3 regions of the Bradyrhizobium sp. ISRA442 genome follow, and region 1 is predicted to be linked to each of the others. Evidence: predicted binding sites of a transcription regulator. Region 1 holds the regulator's gene; each other region holds the start of a gene.
What was found. The regulator PhoB, encoded in region 1, activates phosphate uptake and scavenging genes when phosphate is short. The targets are predictions, from matches to a motif close to TGTCATNNANCTGTCAT.
Positions count from the first base shown of each region.

Region 2: the regulator PhoB is predicted to act here: its motif matches at 4,068-4,084, upstream of phnC (phosphonate ABC transporter ATP-binding protein).
Region 3: the regulator PhoB is predicted to act here: its motif matches at 2,728-2,744, upstream of MTR72_RS30490 (YdcH family protein).

Region 1 is NZ_JALGCN010000030.1:42,772-53,063, reverse strand. Features, by position in the region: gene MTR72_RS36380 (ATP-binding protein) at 1-611, shown strand, start outside; gene pstS (phosphate ABC transporter substrate-binding protein PstS) at 755-1,765, shown strand; gene pstC (phosphate ABC transporter permease subunit PstC) at 1,937-2,926, shown strand; gene pstA (phosphate ABC transporter permease PstA) at 2,931-3,776, shown strand; gene pstB (phosphate ABC transporter ATP-binding protein PstB) at 3,773-4,591, shown strand; gene phoU (phosphate signaling complex protein PhoU) at 4,603-5,319, shown strand; gene phoB (phosphate regulon transcriptional regulator PhoB) at 5,334-6,041, shown strand; gene MTR72_RS36345 (GcrA family cell cycle regulator) at 6,268-6,780, opposite strand; gene MTR72_RS36340 (aspartate aminotransferase family protein) at 7,235-8,437, shown strand; gene argF (ornithine carbamoyltransferase) at 8,437-9,372, shown strand; gene MTR72_RS36330 (Hsp33 family molecular chaperone) at 9,505-10,292, shown strand, end outside.
Region 2 is NZ_JALGCN010000003.1:63,518-73,809, reverse strand. Features, by position in the region: gene phnF (phosphonate metabolism transcriptional regulator PhnF) at 1-178, shown strand, start outside; gene phnE (phosphonate ABC transporter, permease protein PhnE) at 347-1,195, opposite strand; gene phnE (phosphonate ABC transporter, permease protein PhnE) at 1,192-2,076, opposite strand; gene phnD (phosphonate ABC transporter substrate-binding protein) at 2,154-3,089, opposite strand; gene phnC (phosphonate ABC transporter ATP-binding protein) at 3,148-3,957, opposite strand; gene MTR72_RS06515 (chloramphenicol acetyltransferase) at 4,132-4,803, shown strand; gene MTR72_RS06510 (alpha-D-ribose 1-methylphosphonate 5-triphosphate diphosphatase) at 4,800-5,993, shown strand; gene MTR72_RS06505 (DUF1045 domain-containing protein) at 6,012-6,710, shown strand; gene MTR72_RS06500 (hypothetical protein) at 6,714-7,307, opposite strand; gene MTR72_RS06495 (selenium-binding protein SBP56-related protein) at 7,391-8,791, opposite strand; gene MTR72_RS06490 (dihydrodipicolinate synthase family protein) at 9,185-10,126, opposite strand; gene MTR72_RS06485 (methyl-accepting chemotaxis protein) at 10,258-10,292, opposite strand, start outside.
Region 3 is NZ_JALGCN010000019.1:102,467-112,758, reverse strand. Features, by position in the region: gene MTR72_RS30500 (sensor domain-containing protein) at 1-1,031, opposite strand, end outside; gene MTR72_RS30495 (NAD(P)/FAD-dependent oxidoreductase) at 1,243-2,346, shown strand; gene MTR72_RS30490 (YdcH family protein) at 2,456-2,641, opposite strand; gene MTR72_RS30485 (YdcH family protein) at 2,972-3,178, shown strand; gene MTR72_RS30480 (hypothetical protein) at 3,338-3,553, shown strand; gene MTR72_RS30475 (hypothetical protein) at 3,576-3,827, shown strand; gene MTR72_RS30470 (GGDEF domain-containing protein) at 3,824-4,546, opposite strand; gene purE (5-(carboxyamino)imidazole ribonucleotide mutase) at 4,689-5,177, shown strand; gene MTR72_RS30460 (5-(carboxyamino)imidazole ribonucleotide synthase) at 5,174-6,280, shown strand; gene aqpZ (aquaporin Z) at 6,305-7,027, opposite strand; gene rpsU (30S ribosomal protein S21) at 7,291-7,590, shown strand; gene MTR72_RS30445 (tetratricopeptide repeat protein) at 7,715-8,362, shown strand; gene MTR72_RS30440 (hypothetical protein) at 8,387-9,337, opposite strand; gene MTR72_RS30435 (cupin domain-containing protein) at 9,429-9,713, opposite strand; gene MTR72_RS30430 (calcium:proton antiporter) at 9,848-10,292, opposite strand, start outside.

The DNA of each region.
Region 1 (10,292 bases):
ACCCCAAGGCCCGCGAGCGCTTCCTCGGCATCATGCACGCTCAGGCCACACGCATGGCGCGCCTGATAGATGACCTCTTGTCGCTGTCGCGCGTCGAGTTGTCCGCCCATGTGCGACCCGACACCCTGGTCGATCTCGTGCCGATCATCCGCCAGGTCGCCGACGGGCTCGAGCCGCTGGCCCGCGAACGCCAGGTCGACGTCGAGACCCATCTGCCGGAGAGCCCGGTGATGATCGCGGGCGACCGTGAAGAGCTGTTGCGCCTGTTCGAGAACCTGATCGAGAACGCGCTCAAATATGGTGCCTCGGGCGGGCGCGTCATCGTGTCGCTCAACATCGGCGCGGCGACTGATGGAACTCAGGAAATCCGCGTCTTCGTGCGCGATTTCGGCCCCGGCATCGCGCCCGAGCACCTGCCGCGGCTGACCGAGCGCTTCTACCGGGTCGACGTCGGCGACAGCCGCTCGCAAGGCGGGACGGGCCTCGGATTATCGCTGGTGAAACATATTCTTAACCGTCATCGCGGCCGGCTTTTGATCGAAAGCGTGCCCAAGCAGGGCGCCACCTTCACCGCCTGTTTTCCCCAGGCCAGGACCTCGGCGTCAACCTGATATTCAAGCGATTCCAGCCACTTAAAGCTGTCATCTGACTGTCACCAAACCTTCGTAAAAGCACAGCCGACCGCTCCTAAAGGGGCGGCGCGGGAGCGCGATCGGGCGCGGATGGCGCTTCGCTCCCCAGTATGGAGACCAGCATGAATTTCCTCAAAACTATCGTCGCTGCTGGCTTGGTCGCCGCATCGACGTCGGCTTTCGCCGCCGATATTACCGGCGCCGGTGCGACGTTCCCGTTCCCGATCTATTCCAAGTGGGCTGACGCCTACAAGAAGGAGACCGGCAACGGCCTGAACTACCAGTCGATCGGCTCCGGTGGCGGCATCAAGCAGATCCAGGCCAAGACCGTGACGTTCGGCGCCAGCGACGCGCCGCTCAAGGCCGAGCAGCTCGAGAAGGACGGCCTCGCCCAGTGGCCGATGGTGATGGGTGCGATCGTTCCCGTCGTCAACATCGAGGGCGTCAAGGCCGGCGAGCTGGTGTTCGATGGCGAGACCCTCGCCAACATCTATCTCGGCAAGATCACCAAGTGGGATGATGCTGCCATCAAGAAGCTCAATCCGAACGTGAAGCTGCCGTCCGAGGCGATCACCGTGGTGCGCCGCTCCGACGGTTCGGGTACGACCTTCAACTTCACCAACTATCTCTCGAAGGCCAGCGCTGACTGGAAGAGCAAGGTCGGTGAGGGCACGGCTGTCGAGTGGCCGGTCGGCGTCGGCGCCAAGGGCAACGAGGGCGTGTCCGGCAACATCAGCCAGACCAAGAACTCGATCGGCTACGTCGAGTACGCCTATGCCAAGCAGAACAAGCTGACCTACACCGGCCTCGTCAACAAGGCCGGCAAGACGGTGCAGCCGACGGTCGAGGCCTTCCAGGCGGCCGCCTCCAACGCCGATTGGTCCAAGGCGCCCGGCTACTACGTCATCCTGACCGACCAGCCCGGCGACAAGTCCTGGCCGATCACGGCGGCGACCTTCATCCTCATGCACAAGGAAGGCACCGACAAGGCGGCCTCGCAGGAAGCCATCAAGTTCTTCCGCTGGGCCTTCAAGAACGGCGGCAAGATGGCCGAGGAGCTCGACTACATCCCGATGCCGGACAGCGTCGTCCAGCAGATCGAGAAGACCTGGGCTGCCGAGATCAAGAGCTAAGCGCTCTTGTCCTGGGCGCAGCGCGGCATCATCTGCCGCGCTGTCGGTCCGGGATCCGCAAGGCCTCGTTCCCGGATGCGTCGGGTCGCTGTCGCGATGAGACGCATCCGGAGCGCGAGACCGGTGACAAAAGAGCAAATACAGTCAGTACAGGGGATCGGCGTGGCAGAGATGGCCGTTCAGAGCGACGTGATTGATGACGCCGGACCCTATGATCGTGCCAAGGCGTTGAGCGCCTTCAAGCTCGGCGATCTCACCTTCTACTGGATCACGCGGCTGAGTGCGATCTCGGTCCTGCTCATCCTCGGCGGCATCATTGTGTCGCTGATCGTCGGTGCTTTCCCGGCGATGAAGGAGTATGGCCTGTCGTTTCTGTGGACGCAGCGCTGGGCGCCGTCCGCCGATCCGCCCGTGCTCGGCGCGCTCGGGCCGATGTACGGCACGCTCGTCACCTCCTTCATTGCGATGCTGATCGCCATCCCCGTCGGTCTCGGCATTGCGATCTTTTTGACCGAGCTCTGCCCGCAATGGCTGCGCCGTCCGATCGGCATGGCGGTCGAGCTGCTCGCCGGCATTCCCTCCATCATCTACGGCATGTGGGGCTTCTTCGTGCTCGGCCCGTTCCTGGCCAACACCTTCCAGCCCTTCATGATCAAAATCTTCGACGGCGTTCCCGTGCTGGGCGCGATCTTCGCCGGCCCGCCGTCCTATCTCAGCCTGTTCAACGCCTCGCTGATCCTGGCGATCATGGTGCTGCCCTTCATCACCTCGATCTCGGTCGACGTGTTCAAGACCGTGCCTCCGGTGCTGAAGGAGGCTGCCTACGGCGTCGGCTGCACCACCTGGGAGGTGGTCCGCAGCGTGGTGATCCCCTACACGCGGGTCGGTATCATCGGTGGCGTCATGCTGGCGCTGGGCCGTGCGCTTGGCGAGACCATGGCGGTGACCTTCATCATCGGCAACTCGTTCCGGATCTCCTCATCGATCTTCGCGCCGGGCACCACGATCTCGGCGGCGATCGCCAGCGAGTTCGCCGAAAGCGACGGCCTGCATCAATCCGGCCTGATCTTGCTCGGCCTCCTGCTGTTCGTGCTGACGTTCTTCGTGCTCGCGGCCGCGCGGCTGATGCTGCTGCGCCTCGAAAAGAAAGCGGGGAAGTGACGCCATGAACCCGATTTATGCACGCCGCCGCCGCAAGGACATCCTGATCCGCGGTCTCTGCATCGGCGCCGCCGCCTTTGGCGTGACCTGGCTCGCGCTGATCCTGATCACGCTGCTCTACAACGGCCTGACGGGATTGAACCTCCAGATCTTCACCGAAAGCACGCCGCCGCCCGGCTCGAACGAAGGCGGCCTGCTCAATGCCATCGTCGGCTCGCTGATCATGACCGTGCTCGGCGTCGGCATCGGTGCGCCGCTCGGCCTGTTCGCCGGCACCTATCTCGCCGAGTACGGCCGCAATGACAAGCTGACCTCGGTCATCCGTTTCATCAACGACATCCTGCTCAGCGCACCCTCGATCATCATCGGCCTGTTCATCTACGGCGCGGTGGTGGTGCCGATGCGCGGCTTCTCGGCGATCGCCGGCAGCCTCGCGCTCGCCGTGATCGTGATCCCGGTGGTGCTACGCACGACCGAGGACATGCTGCTCCTGGTGCCGAACGCGCTGCGTGAGGCGGCCTCGGCACTGGGCCTGCCGCGTTCATTGGTGATCAAGCGGATCGCCTATCGCGCGGCGCGCTCCGGCCTCATCACCGGCGTGCTGCTCGCGACCGCCCGCGTCGCCGGCGAGACTGCGCCGCTGCTGTTCACTGCGCTGTCGAACCAGTTCTTCAGCCTGAGCCTGAACAAGACGATAGCGAACCTGCCGGTCACCATCAACAACTTCGTGCAGAGCCCGTACGCCTACTGGAAGCAACTCGCCTGGAGCGGCGCGCTGCTGATCACGCTCACCGTGCTTGCCCTGAACATTGGCGCGCGCATCCTTGGCGCCGAGAGGACCGCAAAATGACCGACCTGTCCGTATCCGTGAGTTCCAACGGTCACCTGGCGTCGCAACCGCTGCCGGAGGCCCCGGCCAAGGTGACGGTTCGCAACCTCAACTTCTATTACGGCGAACACCACGCGCTGAAGAACATCAACCTGACGCTCGGCACCAACCGCGTCACGGCGTTCATCGGTCCGTCGGGCTGCGGCAAGTCGACCCTGCTGCGCATCTTCAATCGGATGTATGATCTCTATCCGGGCCAGCGTGTGACCGGTCAGCTCATGCTCGACCAGACCAACATTCTCGACCCCAAGCTCGATCTCAACCTGCTGCGGGCCCGCGTCGGCATGGTGTTCCAGAAGCCGACGCCGTTCCCGATGACGATCTACGAGAACATCGCCTTCGGCATCCGCCTCTATGAGAAGATCTCGAAGTCGGAGATGGACGACCGCGTCGAGAAGGCGCTGCGCGGCGGCGCGCTCTGGAACGAGGTCAAGGACAAGCTCAACGCCTCGGGCCTCTCGCTCTCCGGCGGCCAGCAGCAGCGCCTCTGCATCGCGCGCACCGTCGCGGTGCGCCCCGAAGTGATCCTGTTCGACGAGCCCTGCTCGGCGCTCGACCCGATCTCGACCGCCAAGGTCGAGGAGCTGATCCAGGAGCTGTCCGAGAACTACACGATCGCGATCGTCACCCATAACATGCAGCAAGCGGCGCGCGTTTCCGACAAGACCGCCTTCATGTATCTCGGCGAGCTGATCGAGTTCGACGACACCAGCAAGATCTTCACGTCGCCGAGCGATCGGCGTACGCAGGATTACATCACCGGCCGGTTCGGCTGAGGAGACAGGATATGGGTTCCGAACACACCGCAAAGGCCTTCGACACCGACCTTCAGGAGCTCACTCGACTGGTCGCAGAGATGGGCGGGATTGCCGAGCGCATGATCGTCGATTCCGTCGATGCGCTGATCCGCCGCGACGTCGCGCTCGGCCAGCGCGTCGTCGCCACCGACGTCGAGCTCGACGCGCTGCAGAAGCGTATCGAGGAGCGTGCCGTGCTCACCATCGCCCGCCGTCAGCCGATGGCGATCGACCTGCGCGAGATCGTTGGTGCGATGCGCGTGGCGACCGACCTCGAGCGCATCGGCGACCTTGCCAAGAACATGGGCAAGCGCGTCGCCGCGCTGGAGACGGACTTCCATCCGCTAAAGCTGTTCCGCGGCCTGGAACACATGACCGACCTGGTGCAGCAGCAGGTCAAGTCGGTGCTTGACGCCTATGCCGCGCATGACCTGCCGGCGGCGATGGCGGTGTGGAAGGGCGACGAGGAAGTCGACGCCATCTGCACCTCGCTGTTCCGCGAGCTCCTCACTTATATGATGGAGGATCCGCGCAACATCTCGTTCTGCATCCATCTGATGTTCTGCGCCAAGAACATCGAGCGGATCGGCGACCATGCCACCAACATCGCCGAGACCGTGTTTTACATGATCGAAGGTCAGGCCATCGCCGACAAGCGGCCGAAGGGCGACATGACGACCTTCGCCACGACGGTCCCGAATACGTAAGGAGCGACGACCCCATGGGCGCACGCATTATGGTGGTTGAGGACGAGGAGGCTCTGACCGAGCTCCTCCGCTACAACCTCGAAGGCGACGGCTATGACGTCGAGACGGTGATGCGCGGCGACGACGCCGATACCCGTCTCAAGGAACATATCCCCGACCTGATCGTGCTCGACTGGATGCTGCCGGGCCTGTCCGGCATCGAGCTGTGCCGGCGCTTGCGCACCAGGCCCGACACCAAGCAGCTTCCGATCATCATGCTCACCGCGCGCGGCGAGGAGAGTGAGCGGGTGCGGGGTCTTGCGACCGGTGCCGACGACTATATCGTCAAGCCGTTCTCGGTGCCCGAGCTCTTGGCGCGCGTAAAGGGCCTGCTCCGGCGCGCAAGCCCCGAGCGGCTCGCCACCGTGCTCGCCTATGGCGACATCGAGCTCGATCGTGAAAAGCGCCGCGTGGCGCGCTCGGGCCGGCCGATCGATCTCGGTCCGACCGAATATCGCCTGTTGGAGTTTTTCCTCGAGCATCCGGGTCGCGTGTTCTCGCGCGAGCAGCTTCTCGACAGCGTCTGGGGCCGCGACATCTACATCGACGAACGCACCGTCGACGTGCACATCGGCCGCCTGCGCAAGCTGCTCAATCTCGGCCGCGAGCAGGATCCGATCCGCACCGTGCGCGGCGCCGGCTATGCGCTGGATGACCGTTTCGCGAAGGCGGAGCAGACGTAAAGTCTGGGGCGGGATGGCTGGTTGTTGCCACACTTTCAGTCGTCGTCCCGGCGAAGGCCGAGACGCATAACCCCAGGGCGCAGTTGTCGCGCGACGATGATAACTCCGAGTCCCCGTAACCACATCGGCCGGTGGTTATGGATCCCGGCGTTCGCCGGGACGACACCGAGCTAGTTGAAGTGCCGTCGTGTAACGACGGCACCTAGTTCACCGACTAAACGCTAACTCAGCGCGTGCCCGGCTTCGCCGGAGCGCGGCGGCGATCCGCCGCCGGCTGATAGGCGACGCGCGAGTGCTGGGCGCAATAGGGCAGGCCGGTGAGCGCCTTGCCGCCGCAGAAGAAGAAATCCGGGCTCGAGGGATCGCCGACCGGCCAATGGCAGGTCGCCTCGTTCAGCTCGAGCAGCGACAGCCGCTGGCTCATCGGCACGACGTTGTCATAGGTGACCGGATCGGGCTCAACCTCGACCTCGAAGACCTGCGCCAGCGCGGTGTTGCCGCGCGAGATCGGACGAGCCACCCGCATCATGTGCTGCGCGGGGCGCGCCTTACGCGGCCGCGGCGCCGCCGACGAGGGGCTCTTGGCGCGGCCGGACAGGCCGAGCCTGTGCACCTTGCCGATCACGGCATTGCGGGTCACATTGCCGAGCTCGGCTGCGATCTGGCTGGCCGAAAGTCCAGCCTCCCAGAGCTTTTTCAACTGCTCGACGCGATCGTCGGACCATGTCAAAACCGTCATTGCACCCTTTCCCTCGCCGCGCGCCAGCCACCCTGGCCCTCGCGGCGAATGCCTAAGCCTCGAAAAACCCGTGCCGCCAGAATCCTTTAAGGCTCGCCGGGCGCGACTAGAGCGCCCGAACGTTTACGCCGGTACATGAGAACTTAGAGGATCAGAACCGCTGCACGAGATGTCGTATCTGACAGCCCAAACGCTACAATATGGCGTGACTCACGCGCAAGAGTCCGCCGACTCGCTTCCACATGTTCCGTAACGAAAACCCCGCAAAGTAGGCACCGCAAGACTACGGATTCTGCGTTTCCCGAGGCTTGCCGGCGGCATTGACAGGCGTTCTACCAAGCATAAGATAGTTCTACGTGCCGCCCTGAAAAGGCGGCACGTTTCGTTTTCCGGGACGGTCAATGGTGCGCTGCGCAATGCGCGTTGAGGCCGTCCTCAACACCAAGTGACAGTCATGACCAAGAGCGCCGCGCCGCATCTGCTTCCTGTTTTCGCCAGAGCCGACATCGGTTTCGAGCGTGGCGAAGGCTGCTGGCTGATCGCCACGAATGGCGAGCGCTATCTCGACTTCACCTCCGGCGTCGCGGTCAACGCGCTCGGCCATGCCCATCCCGCACTGGTCAAGGCGTTGCAGGAGCAGGCGACGAAGCTCTGGCACATGTCGAACCTGTTCCAGAGCCCGGATGGCGAGCGTCTTGCGGCGCGCCTCTGTAACGAGAGCTTTGCGGACTTCGTGTTCTTCTGCAATTCCGGCGCGGAAGCGCTGGAATGCGTCATCAAGGTCGTGCGCCGCTATCACGCGTCGAAAGGTCATCCCGAGCGCTATCGCATGATCACCTTCGAGGGTGCCTTCCACGGCCGCACGCTCGCGACGCTGGCTGCAACCGGCTCGGCCAAATATCTCGAAGGTTTCGGGCCGCCGATGGAAGGCTTCGACCAGGTGCCGCATGGCGACCTCGACGCCGTCAAGAAGGCGATCGGTCCGCAGACCGCCGGCATCCTGATCGAGCCGATCCAGGGTGAGGGCGGCGTGCGCTCGGCGACGCCCGCATTCCTCAAGTCGCTGCGCCAGCTCTGCGACGAGCGCGGCCTGTTGCTCGCGTTCGACGAGGTGCAGACCGGCATGGGCCGCGCTGGCGATCTCTTCGCGCACCGCCGCTTCGGCGTCACGCCCGACGTGATGTCGCTGGCGAAGGCGCTCGGCGGCGGATTCCCGATCGGCGCCTGCCTTGCGACCGCGGAAGCCGCCTCGGGCATGACGCCCGGCTCGCATGGCTCGACCTTCGGCGGCAATCCGCTCGCAATCTCGGCCGCCAATGCGGTGCTCGACGTCATGCTCAAGCCGGGCTTCTTTGATCACGTTCAGAAGATGTCGCTCTTGTTGAAGCAGAAGCTCGCGTCCGTGATCGATCGTCATCCCGACATCGTCAGCGAGGTTCGCGGCGAGGGGCTCCTGATCGGCATCAAGGCCGTGGTGCCCTCGGGCGATCTGGTCGCGGCGCTACGCGACGAAAAGCTGCTCACCGTCGGGGCCGGCGACAACGTCGTGCGCTTCCTGCCACCGTTGATCGTGACTGAAGCCGAGATCGAGGACAGCGTCGCGCGGCTCGAGCGCGCCTGCACCGCGCTTTCCGGCAACAAGCGGGCGGCAAGCTGATGAGCAAGGCGCCCAATAAAATGCCAAGGCACTTCCTGGATATCAACGAGCTCCCGCTGTCGGAGCTCAAGCGCATGCTCGCCGCATCCTCCGCCATGAAGGCGAAGCAGAAGGCGCATCAGCCGGTCAAGCCGCTCGAAGGCAAGACGCTGGCGATGATCTTCGAGCGCCCCTCGACGCGCACGCGCGTGTCGTTCGACGTCGGCATGCGCCAGCTCGGCGGCGAGGCGATCATGCTGACCGGCGCCGAGATGCAGCTCGGCCGCGGCGAGACCATCGCCGACACCGCGCGCGTGCTGTCGCGCTACGTCGATGCAATCATGATCCGCATCCTCAATCACGATGCGCTGCTCGAGCTGGCGGCGAATGCGACCGTGCCCGTCATCAACGGACTGACGCGGCGCTCGCATCCCTGCCAGGTGATGGCCGACCTCATGACCTATGAGGAGCATCGCGGCCCGATCGAGGGCAAGACGGTGGCCTGGACCGGTGACGACAACAATGTGCTGGCATCCTGGGCCCATGCCGCCGAGCGCTTCAACTTCAAGCTCAATGTGGCCACGCCTCCGGAGCTCGCGCCGAAGAAGGCGATGCGCGACTGGATCAAGGCGACCGGTGCCCCGATCGTGCTCGGCACCGATCCCGAGGCCGCCGTACGCAGCGCCGATTGCGTGGTCACCGACACCTGGGTGTCGATGGGCGACAAGGAAGGCGAACACCGCCACAACGTGCTCAAGCCCTATCAGGTCAATTCCAAGCTGATGTCGCTGGCCAAGCCCGACGCGCTGTTCATGCACTGCCTGCCCGCCCATCGTGGCGAAGAGGTTACCGACGAGGTGATCGATGGTCCGCAATCGGTCGTGTTCGATGAGGCCGAAAACCGCTTGCATGCGCAGAAGGGCATCCTGGCCTGGTGCTTTGACGCGGTGAAGTAGGTTTGGTTATGGGTCCTGGCCTTCGCCGGGACGACTCCGAACTTGAGGTTGCTTCGTACAATCTGCTCTGCGCGGAACAGGAGTTCCTCACGCCTCTTCCATTTCACCTCCTCCGACCCCAGATAAAGCGCCATGGTTTTCCAATCCCCTGACATGAAGACCGGGCCTGAAAGCCCGGTTCGCGCGCCATCAGCGGTTCCGATCGATGACGCGGTCCTGCCTTACGAGGTCGACGCGCTCGACGTGCGCGGTCGCCTGGTGCGGCTTGGTCCGGCGCTCGACGAGGTCCTGACCAAGCACGACTATCCCGCGCCGGTCGGCAAGCTGCTCGGCGAAGCCATCGTGCTGACGACGCTGCTCGGCTCGGCACTGAAATTCGAAGGCCGCTTCATCCTCCAGGCCCAGACTGACGGCCCGGTGTCATTCTTGGTCGTGGACTACAAGGCGCCGGATCGCTTGCGGGCCTACGCCCGCTACGATGCTTCGCGTCTCGGCGCGGCGCAGGATTCCGGCGCGCTGCTTGGACGTGGCCATCTTGCCATGACCATCGATCAGGGCCCCGACATGAGCCGCTACCAGGGCCTGGTGGCGCTCGACGGCGGCAGTTTGGAAGATGCCGCCCATGAATATTTCCTGCGCTCCGAGCAGATCCCGACCCGCGTTCGCCTCGCGGTCGGCGAGGAGTGGCGCTCGAGCGACGGCGGCAAGCATCGCTGGCGCGCCGGCGGCATGCTGATGCAGTTCCTGCCGAAGGCGCCGGAGCGCGCGCGGCAGGCGGATCTGCATCCCGGTGACGCTCCGGAAGGCACGGAGGCGCACAGTATCGCCGAGGACGACGCCTGGGTCGAGGCGCGCTCGCTGATCGAAACGGTCGAGGACGTCGAGCTCATCGATCCCGAGCTGTCCGGCGAGCGCCTGCT
Region 2 (10,292 bases), on a different contig from region 1:
GACCCGGATCACGGCCGGCATCGTGGATGCGACCGACGCCGCGCGGCTCGATCTGGCGCTCGGCCGGCCGATCCTCGTGGTCGACGCAACCGACCTCGATCTCGACGGCAAGCCGCTGGTGACCAAGCACTCGCGTTTTGCCGCGGAGCGCGTCGAGTTTCTGGTGGAGAACGGGTGAAGTGCCTGTTCTCCCTCTCCCCGTTCTTACGGGGAGAGGGTTGGGGTGAGGGGCTCTATCCACGAAAACGGTGCGAGTGAGACTCGCGGAAGCTCCCCCTCACCCGGATGGCATCTTCGATGCAATCCGGCCTCTCCCCGCAGGCGGGGAGAGGCGAAGGAAAACACGCTAAGCCACCGCCCGCCGCCCGATGATGGCGAAGCGGAGTTTTCCCGAGATGAAATCGATCGCGGCGACCGCAACCAGGATCATCAGGATCAGGAACGATACCTTCTGCCATTCCAGCACGCGGATCTGCTCGGCGAGCTGGAGGCCGATGCCGCCGGCACCGACGATGCCGATGATGGTGGCCGAGCGCGTGTTCGATTCGATGAAATAGAGCACCTGGCCGGCGATCACCGGCAGCACCTGCGGCATCAGGCCGAACCTGATCTCGTGCAGCGCACTGCCGCCGGAGGCGCGGATCCCTTCGACCTGCTTCTGGTCGGCACCCTCGATCGCCTCCGAGAACAGCTTGCCGAAGGCGCCGAAATCCGACACCGCGATCGCGAGCACGCCGGCGAACGGACCGAGGCCGACGACATTGATCCAGACCAGCGCCCAGATCAGCGTATCGACGCCACGGATCGAATCGAGGAAGCGCCGCACCGGAAAGCGCAGGATATTCGACGGCACCACGTTCCGCGCGGCAAGCAGGCTCACGGGAAGCGCGAACAGCGCGGCGAGCGTGGTACCGAGCAGCGCGATCGACAACGTCTCGCCCAGCGCCTGCAGATAGATCGGCAGAGACGAGCCGGGATCCGGCGGGATCATCATCAGGCTGATCCAGCCGAGCTGACCGAGACCGGCGACGAAGCGCGACGGCGAGAAATCGAGATCGACGAGGCCATACACCAGAAGCGCGAGCGCCGCGGCAATCATCGCCGGGGTCGCAAGGCGCGCCGAAGCCGGCCGCTCGAACACATCGGGATAGCGCGCGCGAAGCTGTGCGGTGTCGACCTCCTGAGGCTTGCTCACGTCCGCGCCTCCTTGCCGAACAGGCGGCTGCGCAGCCAGCCGGTCGTGATGTCGATGATGAAGACCGTCACGATGATGGTGAGCAGGATCGCGCTGACGTCCGAATAGTAGAACTTGCGGATTGCGACGACGAGCTCCTGACCGATGCCGCCGGCGCCGACGAAGCCCATCACGGAGGCTTCGCGGACGTTGATCTCGAAGCGCAGCAGCGCGTAGCTGGCATAGCCCGCGGTCACCTGGGGCACGACGGCGAAGCGCATGCAGGAGAGCCAGCTCGCGCCGGTCGAGCGGATGCCCTCGACCGGCTTCATGTCGGCGTTCTCGACGATCTCCGAGAACAGCTTGCCGAGCGCACCGGTGGAGTGGATCGCGATCGCGAGCACACCCGCCATCGGCCCGAGGCCGAAGGCGATGACGAAGACCAGGGCAAACACGATGCCCGGGACGGTGCGAGCGAATTCGAGCAGGCGCCGTACCACGAAGCGCAGCCAGGGCGCCGGCGAGGTGTTCTCCGCCGCGACGAAGTTCAGGGCAAAGGCGAGGGTCGCGCCGATCAGCGTGCCGACATAGCTGATCAGCAGGGTCTCCGCCAACATCTTCAACCATTTGCGCCAGCCCCACAGCCACTCGCCAACATCGGTCCAGACGCGCTGGCCGCTGTCGAGCGTGAGAATGCGATCGAAATAGCTGACGAAGTTGCCGAAATAGGTGAAGAGAGTGCGCAGGTTCACTTCCGCGCCAATCGCTGACAGGACCAGAGCGGAAATGAATAGTGCAATCCCAAGCAGGAGACGAAGCCGCTTGCGCGTCACTGCCTGGCGATAGGCGGCATCGAGCGCGGCCAATTGCTGTTCGGGAAGGATCGAAACCGCGAGCGTCATTTGATCAGGGAGCGTGACCCGTCAAAAGAGAAGGAGCCGGGTCCCTCGACCCGGCTCCAGTGCATCGTCCCGAAAACTCAGGACGCCTTCTTCTTACGCAGAGCATCGACGAACTTGATCAGCTCGATCGTGCCATCCCAATCCTTGGTGGTCGCGGGATGAAAGCCCTTCTTCTGGCCGTCGGAGAGGCGCTCGAACGCGGCCTTGTCCTTGGTCGGCGCATCGAAGAACGCCTTCGCGATCGCCGCCTTGGCGTCTTCCGGCAGGTCAGAGTTGTAGGCGTAGGGCCCGTTGATGATCGGCGCCGACTTGTGGATGATGCGGAAATCGTCCTTCTTCATCGCCGAACCGTCGGCATTCTTCAGCATGCCCTTGGTCAGCATCTGCGCCAGCGTGGAATCGTCGTCGCTGGTCCACTGGTTGGCCGCGACGTCGACCGTGCCCTGCGCCAGCGCCAGCATCGCGTTCTCATGGCTGCCCGTGAACACGACCTTGCTGAAATAGCCGTCGGCATCCGGAATGCCCATCTTGTCGAGCTCGAAGCGCGGCACGTTGTTACCGGAGGTCGAGTTCGGGTCGACGAGGCCGAGGTTCTTGCCCTTGAGCTGATCGACGCTCTTGTACGGGCTGCTCGCTTTAACGAAGAACACCGAGTAGTAGCCGGTCGAGCCATCGGCGTTGATGTCGTTGGCAAAGGCATCGGTCTTGACGCCGGTCAGGCGAGCGCGCGCGAACGAGGCCGAGCCGTAGCTTGCGATGTGGATGTTGCCGGCGCGCTGGCCCTCGATCACCGCGGCATAGTCATTGGCGATGCGCAGCGTGACCTTCACGCCGAGTTGCTTCGACAGGTATTCCACGAAGGGCGTCCAGCGCTCGGTGACGCCGGAGGCGTTTTCGGCCGGAACCACCGCGAAGGTCAGTTCGGGATATTTGGCCTTCCAGTCATCGGCGTAAGCGGATCCGGCAAAGGCCAGCATGGTGGCGCCGGCAAGGACTAATCTGCGAGTGATCATGGTACCCTCTTCATCGGTTGGGGTCGGTTGACGCAAAACTGAAAACGCAGGCGCTGGCTCAGGCGGCTGCCGCAGTCCCGAGCGCCGGAACGCCTTGAGGCGCGGGCACGGGCATGCCGCCCATGACGTCGGCGGCTTCGAGATCGTACAGCTCTCGCGCGACGTGATCGGTCAGCGCGGACGGCGCGCCGTCGAAAACCACGCGGCCCGCCGCCATGCCGATCAGGCGGTCGCAATAGGTGCGCGCCAGATCGAGCGAATGCAGGTTGCAGAGCACGGTGATGCCGAAGTGCTTGTTGATGCGGAGCAGCGCATCCATCACGATCTTGGTGTTGCGCGGATCGAGCGAGGCGATCGGCTCGTCGGCGAGAATGATGTCGGGCTGCTGGACCAGTGCGCGTGCGATCGCAACGCGCTGCTGCTGGCCGCCGGAGAGCTGGTCGGCGCGCTGGGCGGCGAGCGAGGCAATGTCAAATTGCTCCAGCGCCGACATCGCCAGCGCCCTGTCTTGCTCGGGCCACACTTGCGCGAGCGAGCGCCAGGCGGGAATGACGGCCAGACGTCCCATCAGCACGTTGGTCAGCACATCGAGCCGACCGACCAGGTTGAATTGCTGGAAGATCATCGCCGATCGCGCCCGCCATTGCCGCAGCTCCTTGCCGCGCAGCGCAGTGACGTCGACGCCCTCGAACAGGATGCGTCCGTGCGTCGGCGTCACGAGGCGATTGATGGTCCGCAGCAAGGTCGACTTGCCGGCACCGGAACGTCCGATCACGCCGACGAAGCCGCCGGGGGAAATTTGAAACGAAGCGTCGTCCACCGCAGCTTTTGCGCCGAAGCGGCACGTCAGACCTTCCACCACCAGCATGCAGGGCTCCAGAGTAACTGGCTGCCACCGCTAACGCCGACGCTTGACACTTGTGTGACATGCGCGTTGCCGTGCGGCGATCCTACACACCTCATCCCCTGTCATTGTGGCGTCATGACATTGTCATCGAGCCGCTCGAAGACAGGCGCCCCTCCTCGATCTTTCGGATGCAACATGGTCGCCAAAGTGCTTTCGGTCCAACCGACCATCGATCCCTCGGCAAAGCTGCACGAGACGAGGCTCGGCGCCTATACCGAGGTCGGCGCGCGCACGATCCTGCACGAAGTGACGATGGGCGATTACTCCTACGTGATGAATGACGCGCAGATCACCTACACGACGATCGGCAAGTTCTGCTCGATCGCGGCGATGACGCGCATCAATCCCGGAAACCATCCGATGCATCGCGCCACGCAGGCCCATTTCACCTATCGCTCGAGCGCTTATTTCCCGGGCGAGAGCGACGACGCCGATTTCTTCGACTGGCGACGTCAGCATCATGTCCATATCGGCCACGACGTCTGGATCGGTCACGGCGCGATCGTGCTGCCTGGCCGCAACATCGGCACCGGCGCGGTGATCGCGGCCGGCGCCATCGCCACCAAGGACGTGCCGGCCTATACCATCGTCGCCGGCAATCCGGCGCGGATCGTCCGGCGGCGATTCTCGGAAGAGATCGCCGGACGGCTCGCCAGGCTCGCCTGGTGGGATTGGGATCACGACAAGTTGCGTGAAGCTCTGCCCGATTTCCGCAATCTCGGGATTGAAGATTTCCTGTCGACATACGAAGCACGGGCAAGTTCCCTTACGAGCTCTCCTGCCAGCAAACGAAGCGCGGTCGCGTGACAGACATTTTCCTTGAAGGTGGCCGGACCCTGATCGGCTCCGAGCTCGTCGAAACTTCGCTTGCCGTGTCCGGACAGGACATTGCGCGGATCGATGCGCCTCGCGCCCGTGCGCGGCTGGCGATCGACGCGCGCAACCTGCTGGTCCTGCCCGGCATCGTCGATCTGCATGGCGATGCCTTCGAGCGGCAGATGATGCCGCGCGCCGGCGTCGACTTCCCGATCGATGTCGCGCTTGCCGACAGCGACCGCCAGGCGATCAGCAACGGCATCACCACGGTGTTCCACGCCACGACCTGTTCGTGGGAGCCGGGCCTGCGCAGCGGCGACAATGCGAGGAGCCTGATGGAGGCGATCGAGCGCCAGCGCCCGCAATTCGCCGCCGACACCCGCTTCCACCTGCGGCACGAGACCTACAATCTCGACGCCGAAGACGAGATCGGCCAGTGGCTGGCCGAGGGTCGCATCGACCTGTTCGCCTTCAACGACCACATGGACGGTACCGTTGCCGACATGGCGAAGCCGCGCAAGCGCAACCGCATGGTGGAGCGCACCGGGCTGTCGAACGAAGACTTCGACCGGCTGGTCGATCGCGTGGTCTCGCGCGCCGCCGAGGTGCCGGCCTCGATTTCGCGGTTGGCCGCTGCGGCACGCGCCGCCGAGGTGCGGATGCTGTCGCATGACGACGGAACGCCGGCGATGCGCCGGGAATATCGCGCCCTGGGTGCGATGATCGCCGAGTTTCCGATCAACGAGGAGACGGCGCGGGATGCCGCCGCCAACGGCGACGCCATCGTCTACGGTGCGCCGAACGTCGTGCGCGGCGGCAGCCACACCGGCTGGACCAGGGCGTCCGACATGATCGCCAAGGGGCTCTGCACCGTGCTGGCGTCGGACTATTATTATCCTGCGCAATTGCTCGCGGCGTTCCGACTCGCTGCCGATGGCATACTGCCGCTCACCGAAGCCTGGAATCTGGTCTCCGCCGGGCCCGCACGCGCCACCGGCCTTGGCGATCGCGGCACGCTGGCGGAAGGACGTCGTGCCGACATTCTCCTGGTCGACGACACCGTACCGCTGCGGCCGCGGCTCGTCGCCGTGATCGCAGCAGGGCGGCTCGTGCACCTGACAGATGCGGCGCGGCTGCTCGGCCCCGCGGCCACGCCGCGCGAGGCTGTCGTCGCGGCGTAAAGCGGTTATGCTCAGGCAATGACAGGTTTTCCCCGCTACGCGATCTATCATGCAGCCAGCGCCCATAGCGCTCTCTCGCGTTTTGGCGCCGAGCTGCTCGGCTATGACGCTCACACCGGCAACGAGCTGCCCTTCCCCGAGGAAGCACGGCGTGTCGCGCCGGACTGGCGCGACGTCACCGCCGATCCTCGCAAATACGGCTTTCACGGCACGCTGAAAGCGCCGATGGCACTCGCGCCCGAAAAGACCGAAGCCGAGCTCGCCGCCGCCTGCGCGACGTTCGCCGCGAAAGCGCGGCCCATTCCGGTGATCCGTCCCGTTGTCGATTCCATCAGCGGCTTCATTGCCGTCATTCCGGCCGAGCCGGTCGCCGCGCTCCAGCAGCTCGCCGCTGATTGCACGCGCGATTTCGACTCTTTTCGCGCAGCACTGACCACGGAGGACCGCGCGCGGCGCAAACCCGAGAAGCTGAGCGAACGGCAGCGCGATTATCTCGACCGCTGGGGCTACCCGTACGTGATGGAAGAATTCCGCTTCCACATGACGCTGACGGGGCGACTGGACGCGGAGCGTCGCGGAACGATTATCGAGATGCTGCGATCGCGGTTTGCAGCGTTAAAGCTCGACACGCTGACAATCGATCGCCTCGCGTTGTTCAAGCAGGAAAATGCGAACGCGCGCTTCCGCATCATCGGCGAGTGGGTTCTGACGCGATAACCGTCAGCGCCAGCTCGCAACATTGAAGGCGAGTGCCACGGCGCCGACCAGGACAAGGCTGGTCGCCCAGACTGCATCCAGATTAAACCAGCTTCGCGAGACGAACCTCAGTCCCAGATAGCGGTAGACCAGCCAAGCCAGGCATCCGCCGGCGCTGATCATGGCGGCAACGTGCACCACGGACACCAGCACCGCCATCCCGAGACTTGCCTTCATCAGCGCGCCGGCCGCCGCGTGGCCGGCATCGAGTTCAAAGGCCTGGCAGAGCCCGAGATAGATCGGCACGAGCATCAAGGCCGCGCCGTGAGCAATGGCGACAGCAAACGACCAGAGCGCCAACTGCGTCGGCGGGATCCGTGCCAGCGCCCGCGGATGGCGCCGCTCGATCAGCCGATAGACGCCGAAGCCGATGACGAGGAGGCTCGCACTGAACTGGATTGAACGCTGCCACTCGGCCAGCGCGAGCAGGAACGCGAATGGCAGCAGCACGAGAAGTGTTGCCAGGAGATGTCCGGCCGACAGAGCCCACAACGCACGGACGAGCGCGCGCGGACTCTTGTCCATGAGCCCTGCCGAAACGGCGAGCGGCCATCCCATTCCCGGATTGACGCCGTGATAGAGACCGCTCGCGACGAGAGCGAGCCACAGCCAGCCGAGCGCCGGGCTCGCGTGCCCCCAATCTAGACCGACGGGTAGCAAAACGAATCCGTCGAACAATCGCCGCCCTCCAGCCTGATCTGGTGCGCACGATATCCGTCGGGGAAGCTCACGAAATAGTCCTTGGCGAGCTCGAGGCCGCCGTTGTGGCCGACATTGGCCATGACTTCGACGCCCGGCATCCCATCGGGATAGAACTGGTCGTCCCAGGTGGAATAGAGCGAATTGGTCCAGTACACGCGCCGGCCGTCGCGGCTGATCTCGACCATCTGCGGGCCACCTGCATATGCCTTGCCGTTCGGATGCGGCGCGCGGTGCACGATGCCTCCGGTGCGCACCGAGCCCGCAAGCTTGGGCTTTCTCGGGTCGCTGACATCGTACTGGCGCATCTCGCCGGTGCCCCAACAGGAGACATAGAGGAACCTGTCGTCCATCGACAGATCGATGTCGGTCACCAGTGGCGGTACAGCACCAAAACCCTGCAAGAGCGGCGGAAGCTTCTCTTTGGCTGCGGGCTCCGGCGGGATGGTCGCCGTCTTCTCGGCATGGAATTTCCCGCCCTCGCGCCACCAAGTCCAGATCGAGCCTTCGAGATTGGTGGTGTCGACCACCACGCCGGCAAAGCCGTATTCGCGAACCGGATCGTGCGCGGGCCGTACCTCCAGCGCCATCTGATGATTGGCGCCGAGATCGATGGTCTGCACGTTACGCCGGGCGCGGAGATCCCAGAAGTGGAGACGATGGCCGTATTTGTTCGACAGCAGGTCTTCCGGGACGATCCCGTTCTCGAACTGCGGCGGCAACCCCCATTCGCTCGTCACCATGTAGTCGCGCGGCAGGTTCCACCAGAAATCATAGTGCAGCGTTTGCGGACCGCGGTCGATCTCCCATCGTCCAAGCACCTCGAATGTCTCGCAATCCATGATGAAGACGCCTGGAGGCCCGTTGGTGCCGTCGGTGCCGCCGCCGCCCAAGGTGCTCACATAGATGCCGTCCGGCCCGCAATGGATGGTATGCGGCCGCGAGTAGCCGGTCTTCTTCAAGACCTCCTCGGGTTCGATGATCTTGTGGATCTTGGCCTTGGTCGGATCGGGCTTGGTATCGATGATGTAGATCCGCGACGAGCGCAGCCCGGGGATGATGAGATAGCGCCGCTCGATGAAGGCGTGTCCGGCGAGCGGCGACAGTGCTGAGGAGCAGGCATTCCAGCCGAAGTGATGAAACTCATCGCCCTTGTTGGGCATCGTCACGGTGTGGACGATCTGGCTGTAGGTCGGCGATCCCGGCTTGACGTCGATGACCGCGAGAGCATCCGGCTTTGAGAAATCCGGACTGAGCAGCAGCGTGTAGGCAAAATTCTCAGCAGGTGCTTCCATCGCAAGCTTGGGCGATGCGTGAAAGGTCGGATCCGGCCTCATCGTCATGGCACTGCCTCCCTGTTTCCTCGGTTTGCGCCAACCTGGCTCGGGATAGCGGTATAATGAAGAGGTGTTACGCGATGTCTTGAGATTGCTCCGCTGGGCCTGGCTGACCGGCGTACAATACGTCATCGCCGAGCAGCCGAAAACTGGCCGAACCGCGCCAATTCGACGCCTTCGGCCGAAAGGGCTGAGTGGATGACCGCCTTACATTCAGTGTCGTCCCGGCGAAGGCCGGGACCCATAACCCCAGCATGCAGTTGCAGCGCAAGATAGTGGTTATCAGTCTTCGCCAAACTACTCCCTGTGGTTATGGGTCCCGGATCGGCGCTCCGCTTCGCTGCGCTTGTCCGGGACGACAGGGGAGATATGCGGACGACAGCGGAGTGAGTGGCCCGCCTACTTCCCCCAGCGCAGCGCCAGCGCATCGCGCTCTTTGGCCAGTTCCAGCAAGCCCGTGCGGGTCGCCGGGTGCAGCGGTTGAAGCGGGTGCCGCACGGCATCCGACTTGATCACACCGCCGGCCTGCATCATGACCTTGCAGGCGATCAGGCCGCATTGGCGGTTCTCGTAGTTGATCAGCGGCAACCAGCGCTCGTAAGCGGCCTTCGCCTCGTCGCGCTTGCCCGCAAAATAGGGATCGATGATCTGACGGATGCCGTCGGGATAGCCGCCGCCGGTCATTGCACCGGTGGCGCCGGCATCGAGGTCGGCGAGCAGCGTGATCGCTTCCTCGCCGTCCCACGGACCCTCGATGTCGCTGCCGCCCGCCTCGATCAGGCTCCGCAGCTTCGCGGCAGCGAACGGCACTTCGATCTTGAAGTAACGGACATTGGAGAACTCGCGCGACAGCCGCGCGAGCAGCTCGACCGAGAGTGGCGTGCCCGCCACAGGGGCATCCTGGATCATGATGGGAATCGTGATCGCGCCCGAGAGCACGCGGAAGAATTCGACGATACCCTTCTCCGGCACCCGGAAGGTCGCGCCGTGATAGGGCGGCATGACCATCACCATGGCCGCACCCGCCGCCTCGGCCTGCTTGCTACGCGTGGCACAGACGGCCGAACTGAAATGGCTGGTGGTGACGATGACGGGAACCCGGCCCGCGACATGCTCCAGCACGGCATGCATCACGGTTTCCCGCTCGGCATCGGTCAGCACGAACTGCTCGGAAAAATTGGCGAGGATGCACAGGCCGTTTGAACCGGCGTCGATCATGAAATCGACGCAGCGGCGCTGGCCCTCGAGATCGAGCTCGCCGCGATCGTCGAAGATGGTGGGTACGACCGGGAACACGCCGCGATAGGGGCGTTGGGCCTTGGGTTGTGGCGTGACCGGCATCGAACTCTCCATCCCTGATGTTCTCGTAACTCTGTCGCAGCGCGCCCGTGGCGCGGTATCACAGATGTACTCGGCGCGGAGACCGGCGGCAATGCCGATCCGCGCGCCGTTGGAATGGAGAAGATGTTGGGTTATGCGGTCTTCACCGCTCCGAGGAAGCCCTCGA
Region 3 (10,292 bases), on a different contig from region 1:
TTGTCGACCACGAGGTCGAGGAATTTCTTGGCGCTCTCCAGCTCCTGCGACAGCGAGCGCCGGTCGGTGATATCCTCGAACACCACCAGCAGGAATTCCGGCTGATTGCTCTCGTTGCGGACCACGATCCGGATCGAGGCCACCATGCGCCGCGCCGCACCGCGCTCGACCTCGAACTGGTTGCGGAACTGTCCGTCGCTCGCTTCGAGCGCCGCCCGGTCGGTGGCCTCGATGGTGGCCGCCGAGGCGGGCGCGAACAGCTCGCTCGCATTCTTGCCGACGACCTGGTCCCGCGAGAAGCCCCAGAACCGCTCATAGGCGCTGTTCGCGAAGATGTAGCGGCCGTCCTCGATGTTCTTCGCGGCCACGCAGGCGGGCACGTTGTCCAGCACTGTTTCCAGGAACTGCTTGGTGGACGCGAGTTGCCGCGACAGCTTGCGCTGCTCGCTGACGTCGAGATGCGTAGCCACCGAGCCGCCGTTCGGAAGCACGAAGTACTTCACGAGGATGGCGCGCCCGTCCGGCAATTCGGTGATCAGGCCGTTCGGGCTGGACGCATTCTCATAGAACTCGTCGTCGGAAACACCGAGGACCCCGCGGTCGCGCCGCAGCTTGAGAATGTCGTTCCCGGTCATGTTGGCCCAGAGGTCCGAGCGCGATAGGCCGTAGATATCGAGGTAGCGGTCGTTGCAGAACATGATGCGCTGCTGCGCATCCGTCATCACCACGCCCTGGTTGAGATTGTTCATGGCGGAGGAGACGAACGCGTTACGGCGCAACTGCGACCGCTTGGCCCGGCGCAACGCCGAATGGATCCATAGTGCGATCGCGGCCAGGAAGGTGCAGACGGCAATGCCCCCGATCAGGGCCTCCCAGACCACACTGGGATCGAGCCTGCCGATATAGCTCGGCGGAGCGAATTGGTCGGACAGTGCAAAAGCGCGTGCAGGCGCAGCCGCGCAGGCCAGGCACACCGCGGCCTGCACAGGAATCAGTATCGTGCTGCCCGCGTGCCAGTTCTTGTCAGCCATCAGCCACCCGCGATTTCCACTGCGGATTGTCTGGCTTCACGGGTTTGGATCGGGTAAACGCCTGTACGCGCGACAGAAAAATGTGACGTGAAATACGGCAATTGCCCTGACATGATAAATGCTTCCTTAACGGAAGGCGGCCTTGTGGCCCGTTTTCCAGGCAAACAGGCCCTCGCGCCATCGGCGTTTCCAGCAAAAGCTCTGCACTTCCATGGATAGGGTCGACTGCGTCGTCATCGGAGCGGGCGTCGTCGGGCTCGCGGTCGCCCGACGGCTCGCCCAGGCCGGGCGCGAGGTGATCGTGCTCGAGGAAGCGGAGGCCATCGGCACCGTCACGTCCTCGCGCAACAGCGAGGTTATCCATGCCGGCATCTACTACCGCGCCGGGAGCTGGATGGCCCGCATGTGCGTCAGCGGCAAGCACGCGCTCTACCGTTACTGCGCCGAGCGCGGCATCCCGCACAAAAACTGCGGCAAGCTGATCGTTGCGACCACTCCGAAAGAGACCGAGAAGCTGCAATCGATCAAGGCCCACGCCGAAGCCAACGGCGTCCTCGACATGCAGTTGCTCGCGGGCGAGGCCGCCCGCGCACTTGAGCCGGCGCTCGCTTGCGATGCCGCGCTGCTCTCGCCTTCGACGGGCATCATCGACAGCCACGCCTACATGCTCTCGCTGCGGGGCGAGGCCGAGGCGGCCGGCGCGGCCTTTGCGTTTCACACGCCGCTGATCCGGGCCAAGGCCTCGGGCGGTGTCATCGAGATCGATGCCGGCGGCGACGCTCCGATGACGCTGCAATGCGCCTTGCTCGTCAACGCCGCCGGCCTCGCGGCGACCACAGTTGCGCGCCACATTGACGGAATGCCGCTGGAACGGATTCCGCCGGCCTATCTCGCCAAGGGAAATTACTTTAGCTGCAGCGCCAGGGCGCCGTTCTCGCACCTGATCTATCCGGTGCCCGAGCCAGGCGGACTCGGCGTGCATCTGACGCTGGACATGGCAGGCCAGGCGCGGTTCGGTCCGGACGTCGAATGGATCGAGACGGTCGACTACGCGGTCGACCCGTCGCGCGCCGAGCGCTTCTATCCGGCCATTCGCGAATACTGGCCGACGCTGCCTGACGGCGCGTTGATGCCGAGCTATTCAGGCATCCGTCCGAAGATCGTGCCGCCGGCGGTCGCCACGCAGGATTTCCTGATGCAGGGCCCGCGCGATCATGGCGTCGAGGGCCTGATCAATCTGTTCGGCATCGAATCGCCGGGATTGACGTCATCGCTTGCGATCGCGGATCACGTCGCCGCACTCGCAGGAATCTAAATCGCGCGCAATGATGATTGCGCGGTGGTCCTCACCGCAGGGACGAGCGCAACCGCGCTCATCCCTGCATGAAGGGATACGGTCAACTCTACGCTGTGTACGGGGATGACTAGTGAAGCGTGTCGTCCGAGTTGTGCTTCAACCGCTCGATCTGGTCCTTGACCATCAGCTTCCGGCGCTTCAACTCAACAATTTGCAGGTCGTCTGTTGAAAGGTGCACGAGTGCTTCGTGCAATTCGTTTTCGAGAAGTTTGTGTTTCCGCTCCAATTCAACCAGATGTGCCTGAATTGTCATTCGAAACCTCCTCGGTAGGGTTGAACCTTAGGATTCGATCCGGACGGCGAAGTGTACATCAGCGATTCCTTCTGTCGATGATTATCCGTTGTCGCACCGTCATTTTTGAAAATTCATATGTAATGAAGCGTGAGTACGGAACCGCCCCGGAAAAACCCGTGATATCAATGCGCTCGTCCAGTGCCGCAGCGATCTACTGCACCATGTTGCAAGAGAACGGTGCGTGACGACCGAGATCGCTTGCGATCACGCCGCGCAAGGACGATAATTTCCACAGGACGTCCACAGCCTTGTCTTAGCGCTCATCGGGTTTTTCGGCCACCGCAGATCATGACCAATGAAAATGAGCGCGAGCTCGAAGCCGAGCTCGCCCGGTTGCAGCAGGAACACCGAGATCTCGATGCGGCGATCGATGCGCTGCATCAATCGCCCGCCCCCGACCTATTGCGGTTGCAGCGCCTCAAGAAGCGCAAGCTGTTGTTACGCGACCGGATCGCGTTCATCGAAGACCAGATCACGCCCGACATTATCGCCTGATCGCGACGCGCCTTTCGTGGCGGCTCGCCTTCAAAAGCGCCGGCCATGTCTCCGAACCAATTGGTCTGCGAACATCTGGCGCGCAGCGCGGGATTCCGCTTGACTCACTTGGAACAAAAAGAGAACATTTGGGAGCCAACCGCCCCAGGAAAACACCCAATGCCAGCACCCCTTTTCGACAACAGTCACTATGAACAAGCCTGCGATCAGGCGATCGCGATGTGCGACGGCAACCTGCGCAGCACCATCAAGGCGCTGATCATGGCCAACGAATATCTGGAGGCGGAGCTCGAGGAATTGCAGGCGGCGATTTCGGCCGGCTGCATCCCCGAGACCTCGCGCGGCGAGATGCGGAGCAAGAGCAGCGCCGCCTGATGCCACCATCCGGAGCAACGCCATGTCGGATATCACCTACTACGTTGCAATGCCCTTCCTGATCGATGCCAGCGGATCGCCGGTCGCAGGCACCGCGGAGGAATGCCAGAATTCGGCGGCCGCCCTGCGGCGCGCCGAAATCCTGGCGCGCAGCGCAGGCCACATCGGCGCGATCGCGTTCAGCCGCAGCGGCGATCCCATGACCGGCGAGTTCGGCGACCCCAAGCTGCTGCGGAAATTCGGCAGCGTGCCGGAAGACCTCGGCGCCCTTTAGATCAGGTGCTGACCAGCCCGATCCGCGGCTCGTGGTGACGTTGGCTCGTGCCGCCGATGCGCCTTGCGTACATACATCGCGGCGTCGGCCTCTTCCAGCACACGGCCGGCATCGGACTGCGGCCCGAGCAGCGCCACGCCGGCGGACGCGCCCGCGTTCACACGCTGGCCGCGGAAGACGAACGACAGCTCGTCGATCGCCTGCTCAAAGGTCGCGGCCTTTGCCTTGGCGTCGGTTTCGCTGAGATTCCACAGCAGCAGCGCAAATTCGTCGCCACCGAGACGGCCGACCGCATCGGACGCGCGCACCTGGCGCGTCAGTGTGGCGGCGATCACCTTGAGGACCTCGTCACCCGCGGCGTGGCCGAAGGAGTCGTTGATCGGCTTCAGCCGGTCGACATCGAGCACAATCAGCGCGCCGCTGGCGCGGTAGCGCTTCATGTAGGCGATGGCGCGCTGGAGCTCGCGCTCGAAGCCGCGCCGATTGGGAATTTCGAGCAGGAAGTCCGTATCGGCCACCGCCTCGAGTTCCGCCACCCGCTGCAGGGCCTCCTTGAGCTTGGTCCGCAGGCTGCGGATCGTCGCCTTGGCGCCGTCGCCGGCCGGCACGCGACGCCGCGCCAGCCCGGCCGGACGCTTGGCCGCGGTCTTGAACCGGCTCCCGCTGGTCTTTCGGCCCTTTTTGGCCTTCGCAGCGATAGCCCTTTTTGGTTTCTTCATGGGCATCCTGCTCAATGAAGGCTTGCGGGGATTCACCAAGACAGGATAGTGCATTCCCTTCTCCTTGCCACCGCCTTGCGAGCCGCCGGCCGGAACCGATAATCTGGCCTATGTTTCTGTATTCCCGAGCACAATTGACGTCATGACCGCGCCGATCGCCATCATCATGGGAAGCCAGTCGGACTGGGAGACAATGCGGCATGCCGCCGACACGCTCGCAGCGCTCGGCGTTGCCTGCGAGAGCCACATCGTCTCCGCGCATCGAACCCCGGATCGGCTGTTCGCCTTCGCCAAGGGCGCCAAGGCCGCAGGCTTCAAGGTCATCATCGCCGGCGCCGGTGGCGCAGCCCATTTGCCCGGCATGGCGGCGGCGCTAACGGAACTCCCCGTCTTCGGCGTCCCCGTCGAATCCAGGACCCTCAAGGGGCTCGACTCGCTCTACTCGATCGTCCAGATGCCGGCGGGCATCCCGGTCGGCACCCTGGCGATCGGCAAGGCGGGCGCGATCAATGCGGCGCTGCTCGCGGCCGCCGTGCTGGCATTGTCCGATCCGGCGCTGTCGAACCGCCTGGCCGCCTGGCGCAAGGCGCAGACCGAGGCGGTTGCCGAGCGACCGGAGGACAAGGCGTGACTGACACCAATCGGGTGAAGCTGAAGCCCGGCGACACCATCGGAATCCTCGGCGGCGGACAACTCGGCCGGATGCTGGCCATGGCCGCGGCGCGGCTGGGCCTGCGCTGCCAAGTGTTCTCTCCCGATCCCGATTCCCCGGCCTTCGACGTTGTGCTGAACGCGACTTGCGCCGAATATGCCGATGTCGAAGCGCTGGAGTTGTTCGCCAGCGACGTCGACGTCATCACTTATGAATTCGAGAACGTGCCGGCCGCCGCCGCAATGGTGCTGGACGCGCGCCGCCCCGTGCTGCCGAACCGCAAGATCCTCGAGACCACACAGGACCGGCTTGCCGAGAAGGATTTCGTGACGCGGCTCGGGATCGGCACGGCGCCCTATGCCGACGTCACCTCGGTCACTTCGCTGCGTGAGGCCATCGTCAGGATCGGGCTGCCGGCGGTGCTGAAGACCCGCCGCTTCGGCTACGACGGCAAGGGCCAGGCCATCATCCGCGAGGGCGACGACATCGCCAAGGTGTGGACCAGCCTCGGCACCAAGCAGGCGATCCTGGAGGCCTTCGTGCCGTTCGAGCGCGAGATTTCCGTGATCGCCGCGCGCTCGGCCGCGGGCCAGGTCGAATGCTTCGACGTGACCGAGAACGAGCACCGCGATCACATCCTCAAAGTGTCCCGCGCGCCGGCGCCGATTCCGGATTCGCTCGCGGATGAGGCACGCGGCATCGCCAGCAGGATCGCGAGCGCGCTCGACTATGTCGGTGTTCTCGCGGTCGAGATGTTCGTGCTCGCCAACGGCACCGGGCCAAAAGTGCTGGTCAACGAGATCGCCCCGCGCGTGCACAATTCCGGTCACTGGACGCTCGACGGCGCTTCGGTCTCACAGTTCGAGCAGCACATCCGTGCCATTGCCGGCTGGCCGCTCGGCAAGCCGGTGCGCCACGGTGAGGTCGTCACCATGACCAATCTGATCGGCGACGAGATCAGCGATTACGAGAAGTGGCTGACCGTCCCGGGCGCGACCGTCCACCTCTACGGCAAGGGCGCGCCGCGCCCCGGCCGCAAGATGGGCCACGTCACCGAGGTTCGACCGGCACGAGGCAAGTGACGGGATCGCGGCGCGTGCCTGCGATCACGCCGTCTTCACGCCTGCGACGACGCCCGTCGGCTCCTCGCTCAGCCAGCGATAGATCACACCGCCCAGCGCGCCGCCGATCAGTGGAGCGACCCAGAACAGCCAGAGCTGTGCCATCGCCCAACCGCCGACGAACAGAGCAGGCCCTGTGCTGCGCGCCGGGTTCACCGACGTGTTGGTGACGGGAATGCTGACGAGATGGATCATCACCAGCGCAAGCCCGATCGCGAGCGGCGCGAAGCCCGCGGGCGCGCGGCCGTGGGTGGCTCCCATGATGATGAACAGAAACATCATGGTCATCACCACCTCGGTGATGAAACATACGACCATGCTGTAATGACCGGGCGAGTGCGCATCATAGCCGTTGGAGGCGAAGCCCTTGCCGACGTCGAATCCGGCAGCGCCGCTCGCGATCACATAGAGAAGCGCGGCGGCCACGATTGCGCCCGCCACCTGTGCAATCACGTAAGGAAGGATCTGCCCGGCCGGAAAACGTCCGCCGGCAGCCAGGCCGACCGTGACGGCCGGGTTGAGGTGGCAGCCGGAGATGTGGCCGATGGCATAGGCCATGGTGACCACGCTCAGTCCGAATGCCAGAGAGACGCCGACCAGGCCGATTCCGACCTGCGGAAAGCCGGCTGCGATCACTGCACTCCCGCAACCTGCGAATGTGAGCCAGAAGGTGCCGATAGCCTCGGCGGCGTATTTTTTCATGTCCATGTGGCGTTTCCCCTGATTTCCAAGATTTCCGGAGCAAAGCTCCGGCTGCCGCCCCGTCCTTGGCGCCAAATCTCCCAAATCGGGGCCGCACAAGGGCACTTTCGCCTCATTTAGTGGCCGAACTTGGCCCGAAATGCTGGTTCGCAGGTGGACATCTCACCTTTTGTCTGATACATCCGCGCGCTCAAGGTTAAGGGCCGGGCGTTTTGCCACCCCCTTTGACTTACCAGAATTCAAATCCGATCCACTGAAGAGGATGCCGCGTGCAGGTTCTCGTTCGCGATAACAATGTTGATCAAGCCCTCAAGGCGCTGAAGAAGAAGATGCAGCGCGAGGGTATTTTCCGCGAGATGAAGCTCCGCGGCCATTACGAAAAGCCCTCCGAGAAGAAGGCCCGCGAAAAGGCTGAAGCCGTGCGCCGCGCGCGCAAGCTCGCCCGCAAGAAGCTGCAGCGCGAAGGCCTGTTGCCGATGAAGCCGAAGCCGGTGTTCGGCGCAGGTCCCGGTGGCGACCGCGGTGCTGGCGGCCGTGGTGGTCCGGGCGCCGGTCGCGGACCGCGCTGATTTTCCTGATCTGCACGACTGAGTTTTCGATGACGCGGGCCCCGGGCCCGCGTTATTAGTTTGTAGCGGTGCCTTTCCTGGGACGGGGCACTACAGATGCGGCACCAGCGCGAGCGAACCGTAGATGGCTTCCCCTTTCCCCGAGCGCCTGTTGGCGCGGTCGCGCCACGTATGGCGGCAGCCGCTCATGCTGGCTTTAGTGGGAATCATACTGTCCGGCTGCTCCTTCGATCTGGGATCGCTGATGCCTGAGAAGGACAAGCCGCAGGAGGCGCCCAAGGCGGCAGCCACCGACAGCGCCGTCAGTGCCGGCAATGTCAGCGAGGCTCAGGCCCACACCGCGAAAGGCCAGGCTCTGGCGAAGTCCGGAGAGACGGCTGCCGCACTCGACGAGTTCAATCGGGCGGTCGCGCTCGATCCCTATAACGCGCAGGCGCTCTATGGCCGCGCCCTGATCTACCAGGGCAACAACGAGCACGATTTCGCGATCGCCGATTTCGGCGCGGCGAGCGGGCTCAACCCGCAAAAGGCCGAGCCGCTGCTCGGCCGCGCCGTCAGCTATCTCGCGCTCGGCAAGGTCAAGGAGGCGGCAGCCGACCTCGATGAGGCGTCCGAGGCTGATCCGCACAATGCCCAGGTCTGGACGACGAGGGGGCAGGCCTACGAGCGGCTGGGTGACAAGGCCAAGGCTGCAGCGTCCTACACCAAGGCGGTCGCGCTTCGGCCGCGCGACGACGCCGCGCGCAGCGGCCTTGCCCGCGTCGGTGGCTGACAGGCCAGGCGCGGTGCTGGCGCCTTAATCCGGGGTGACGCCCTTCGGCAGGACGGCGTGGAACATCGACTTCATGCCAGACAGCATGTCGTCGGCAACATTGGTCTTGGGCCGCGGGCCAGCGGACCCGCCCGCGTCGGCACGCAAATCGAGCGGCGGCGGAAGCATCGGCACGGGAATATCAGCCGGCGGGGTCAGCCTGTTGGGATCGTCGTTGCCGACCGACGCCGTGTAGGGCGGGTTCGCCGACGACTGACCGTTGCCATAGGTTTCGCCTGATGGCGTCGACACCGTGATCGGCGGCGGCAGCGGCCGCACGGCCGATGGTCCCGCGGTGACTACCCGCGGCGTCTCCTGCGCCCGGGGCGCCTCGATCGCGTGGGCCGACTCCTGCGCCGCGGGCTCAGCCGACTTGTTCTCGGCCGACCTGCTCTCAGGCGATTTGCGCAGGCGCTCGATGGCGGCGCGCGCAAGATCGTTGGCATCCGGGGTTGCAGCCGTCGAGGCGGCCGCCGGAGCCGAATTGGCCTCGACGACCGGCGCGGCCGCAGCGGGAGCGCTAGCGGCGGGGGTGGACTTGGCGACGGCCTTCTCACGCGCCGACGGACGGCCGCGGACGTTTGTGGAGGCGGTCTCGGCGGGCGCTACATCCGCAGGCTTGGCATCTGCGGCCTTGGCATCCGCAGCCTTGGTCTCGGCCGGCCGATCGGCGGGTTTGTCGGCGGGCTTCTCAGCCGCCGGCTTGTCCGTCACGGATTTCTCGGAAATGCCCTTGGCCTTGACGCCCGGTGCGGGGAGATTGGCGACGTTGGCAGGTTTACCGTCCTTGCCGGGCTGGGCGGGCGCAATGGCCGCCGCGGGGGTGTCGGGGGCAGGCTTGGCGTTGATGTAATGATTAACGATGTACGCCCCGATGATCGTCGCGAGCACCGAGGGGAAAATATCCATCGAAATTTTAGCGAGGTATTTCAGCATTCCGGCCACTCCCCGCGCGATCTGATGCGGGAACTTTGGGGCATAGTAAGGGATCAACTGCGACGGATCGATGGCAATTGGTGAACGGGACTTACGGCTTCAGCTCGATCTCAAGGAACACGATCTCGGTTGCGGTTTCGTTAAGCACGTCGTGCTCGACACCCGCCTTGCGGAAGTAGGACTTCCCCGCCGCGAGCTGCGCCTTGGAGCGCCCGCCATCGGGCGCGACGATGGTCATTTCGCCGGCGACGACGGGAACGATCACGTAGTCCATCCCGTGGACGTGGTGCCCGGTCGCACTGCCCGGCGCCAGCCGCCACTCGGTCACCCGGACCTGCTCGTTGTCGATCTGGACCTCGGATTTGGCGGCAAGCATCGGAATTCTCCAGTGGCATGATCCGGAAAAGTGGGCAGCGGCTTTCGCGACAAACGCGGAACACGTTTGCGCGGAGATCATGCCCAAACAACAAACTGAAGCGCGATGAAGATTTATCCCAATCTCATCGCGCTTCAGGGCACGAAGACCATGAAGACGTAGACGGCAAATACCACCAGATGGACCAGTCCGAACAGGACGTTGGTCCGACCGGTCCCGAATGTCAGCATGCTCAGCAAAAATGTGAGGAACAGCAACGCCGTGTTCTGCGGGTTCAGGCCCAGCACGAGCGGCTGATCGAAGGCATAGGTGGCGAGCCCGACCGCCGGAATGGTCAGCCCGATGGTCGCAAGCGAGGAGCCGAGCGCCAAATTGATGCTCTTCTGGAGGTCGTTCTTGCGCGCCGCCGCGATGGCGGAGACGCCTTCCGGCATCAGGATCAGGAGCGCAACCAGAAGGCCCGCAAACGCGGGCGGAGCGCCGATCATGCCGGCGACGGCATCGACGACGAGCGAGAATTTCTTGGCGAGGAGAACGACGGTCAAGAGCGAGATCAGGAGCAGCACCAGGCTGAGCGCC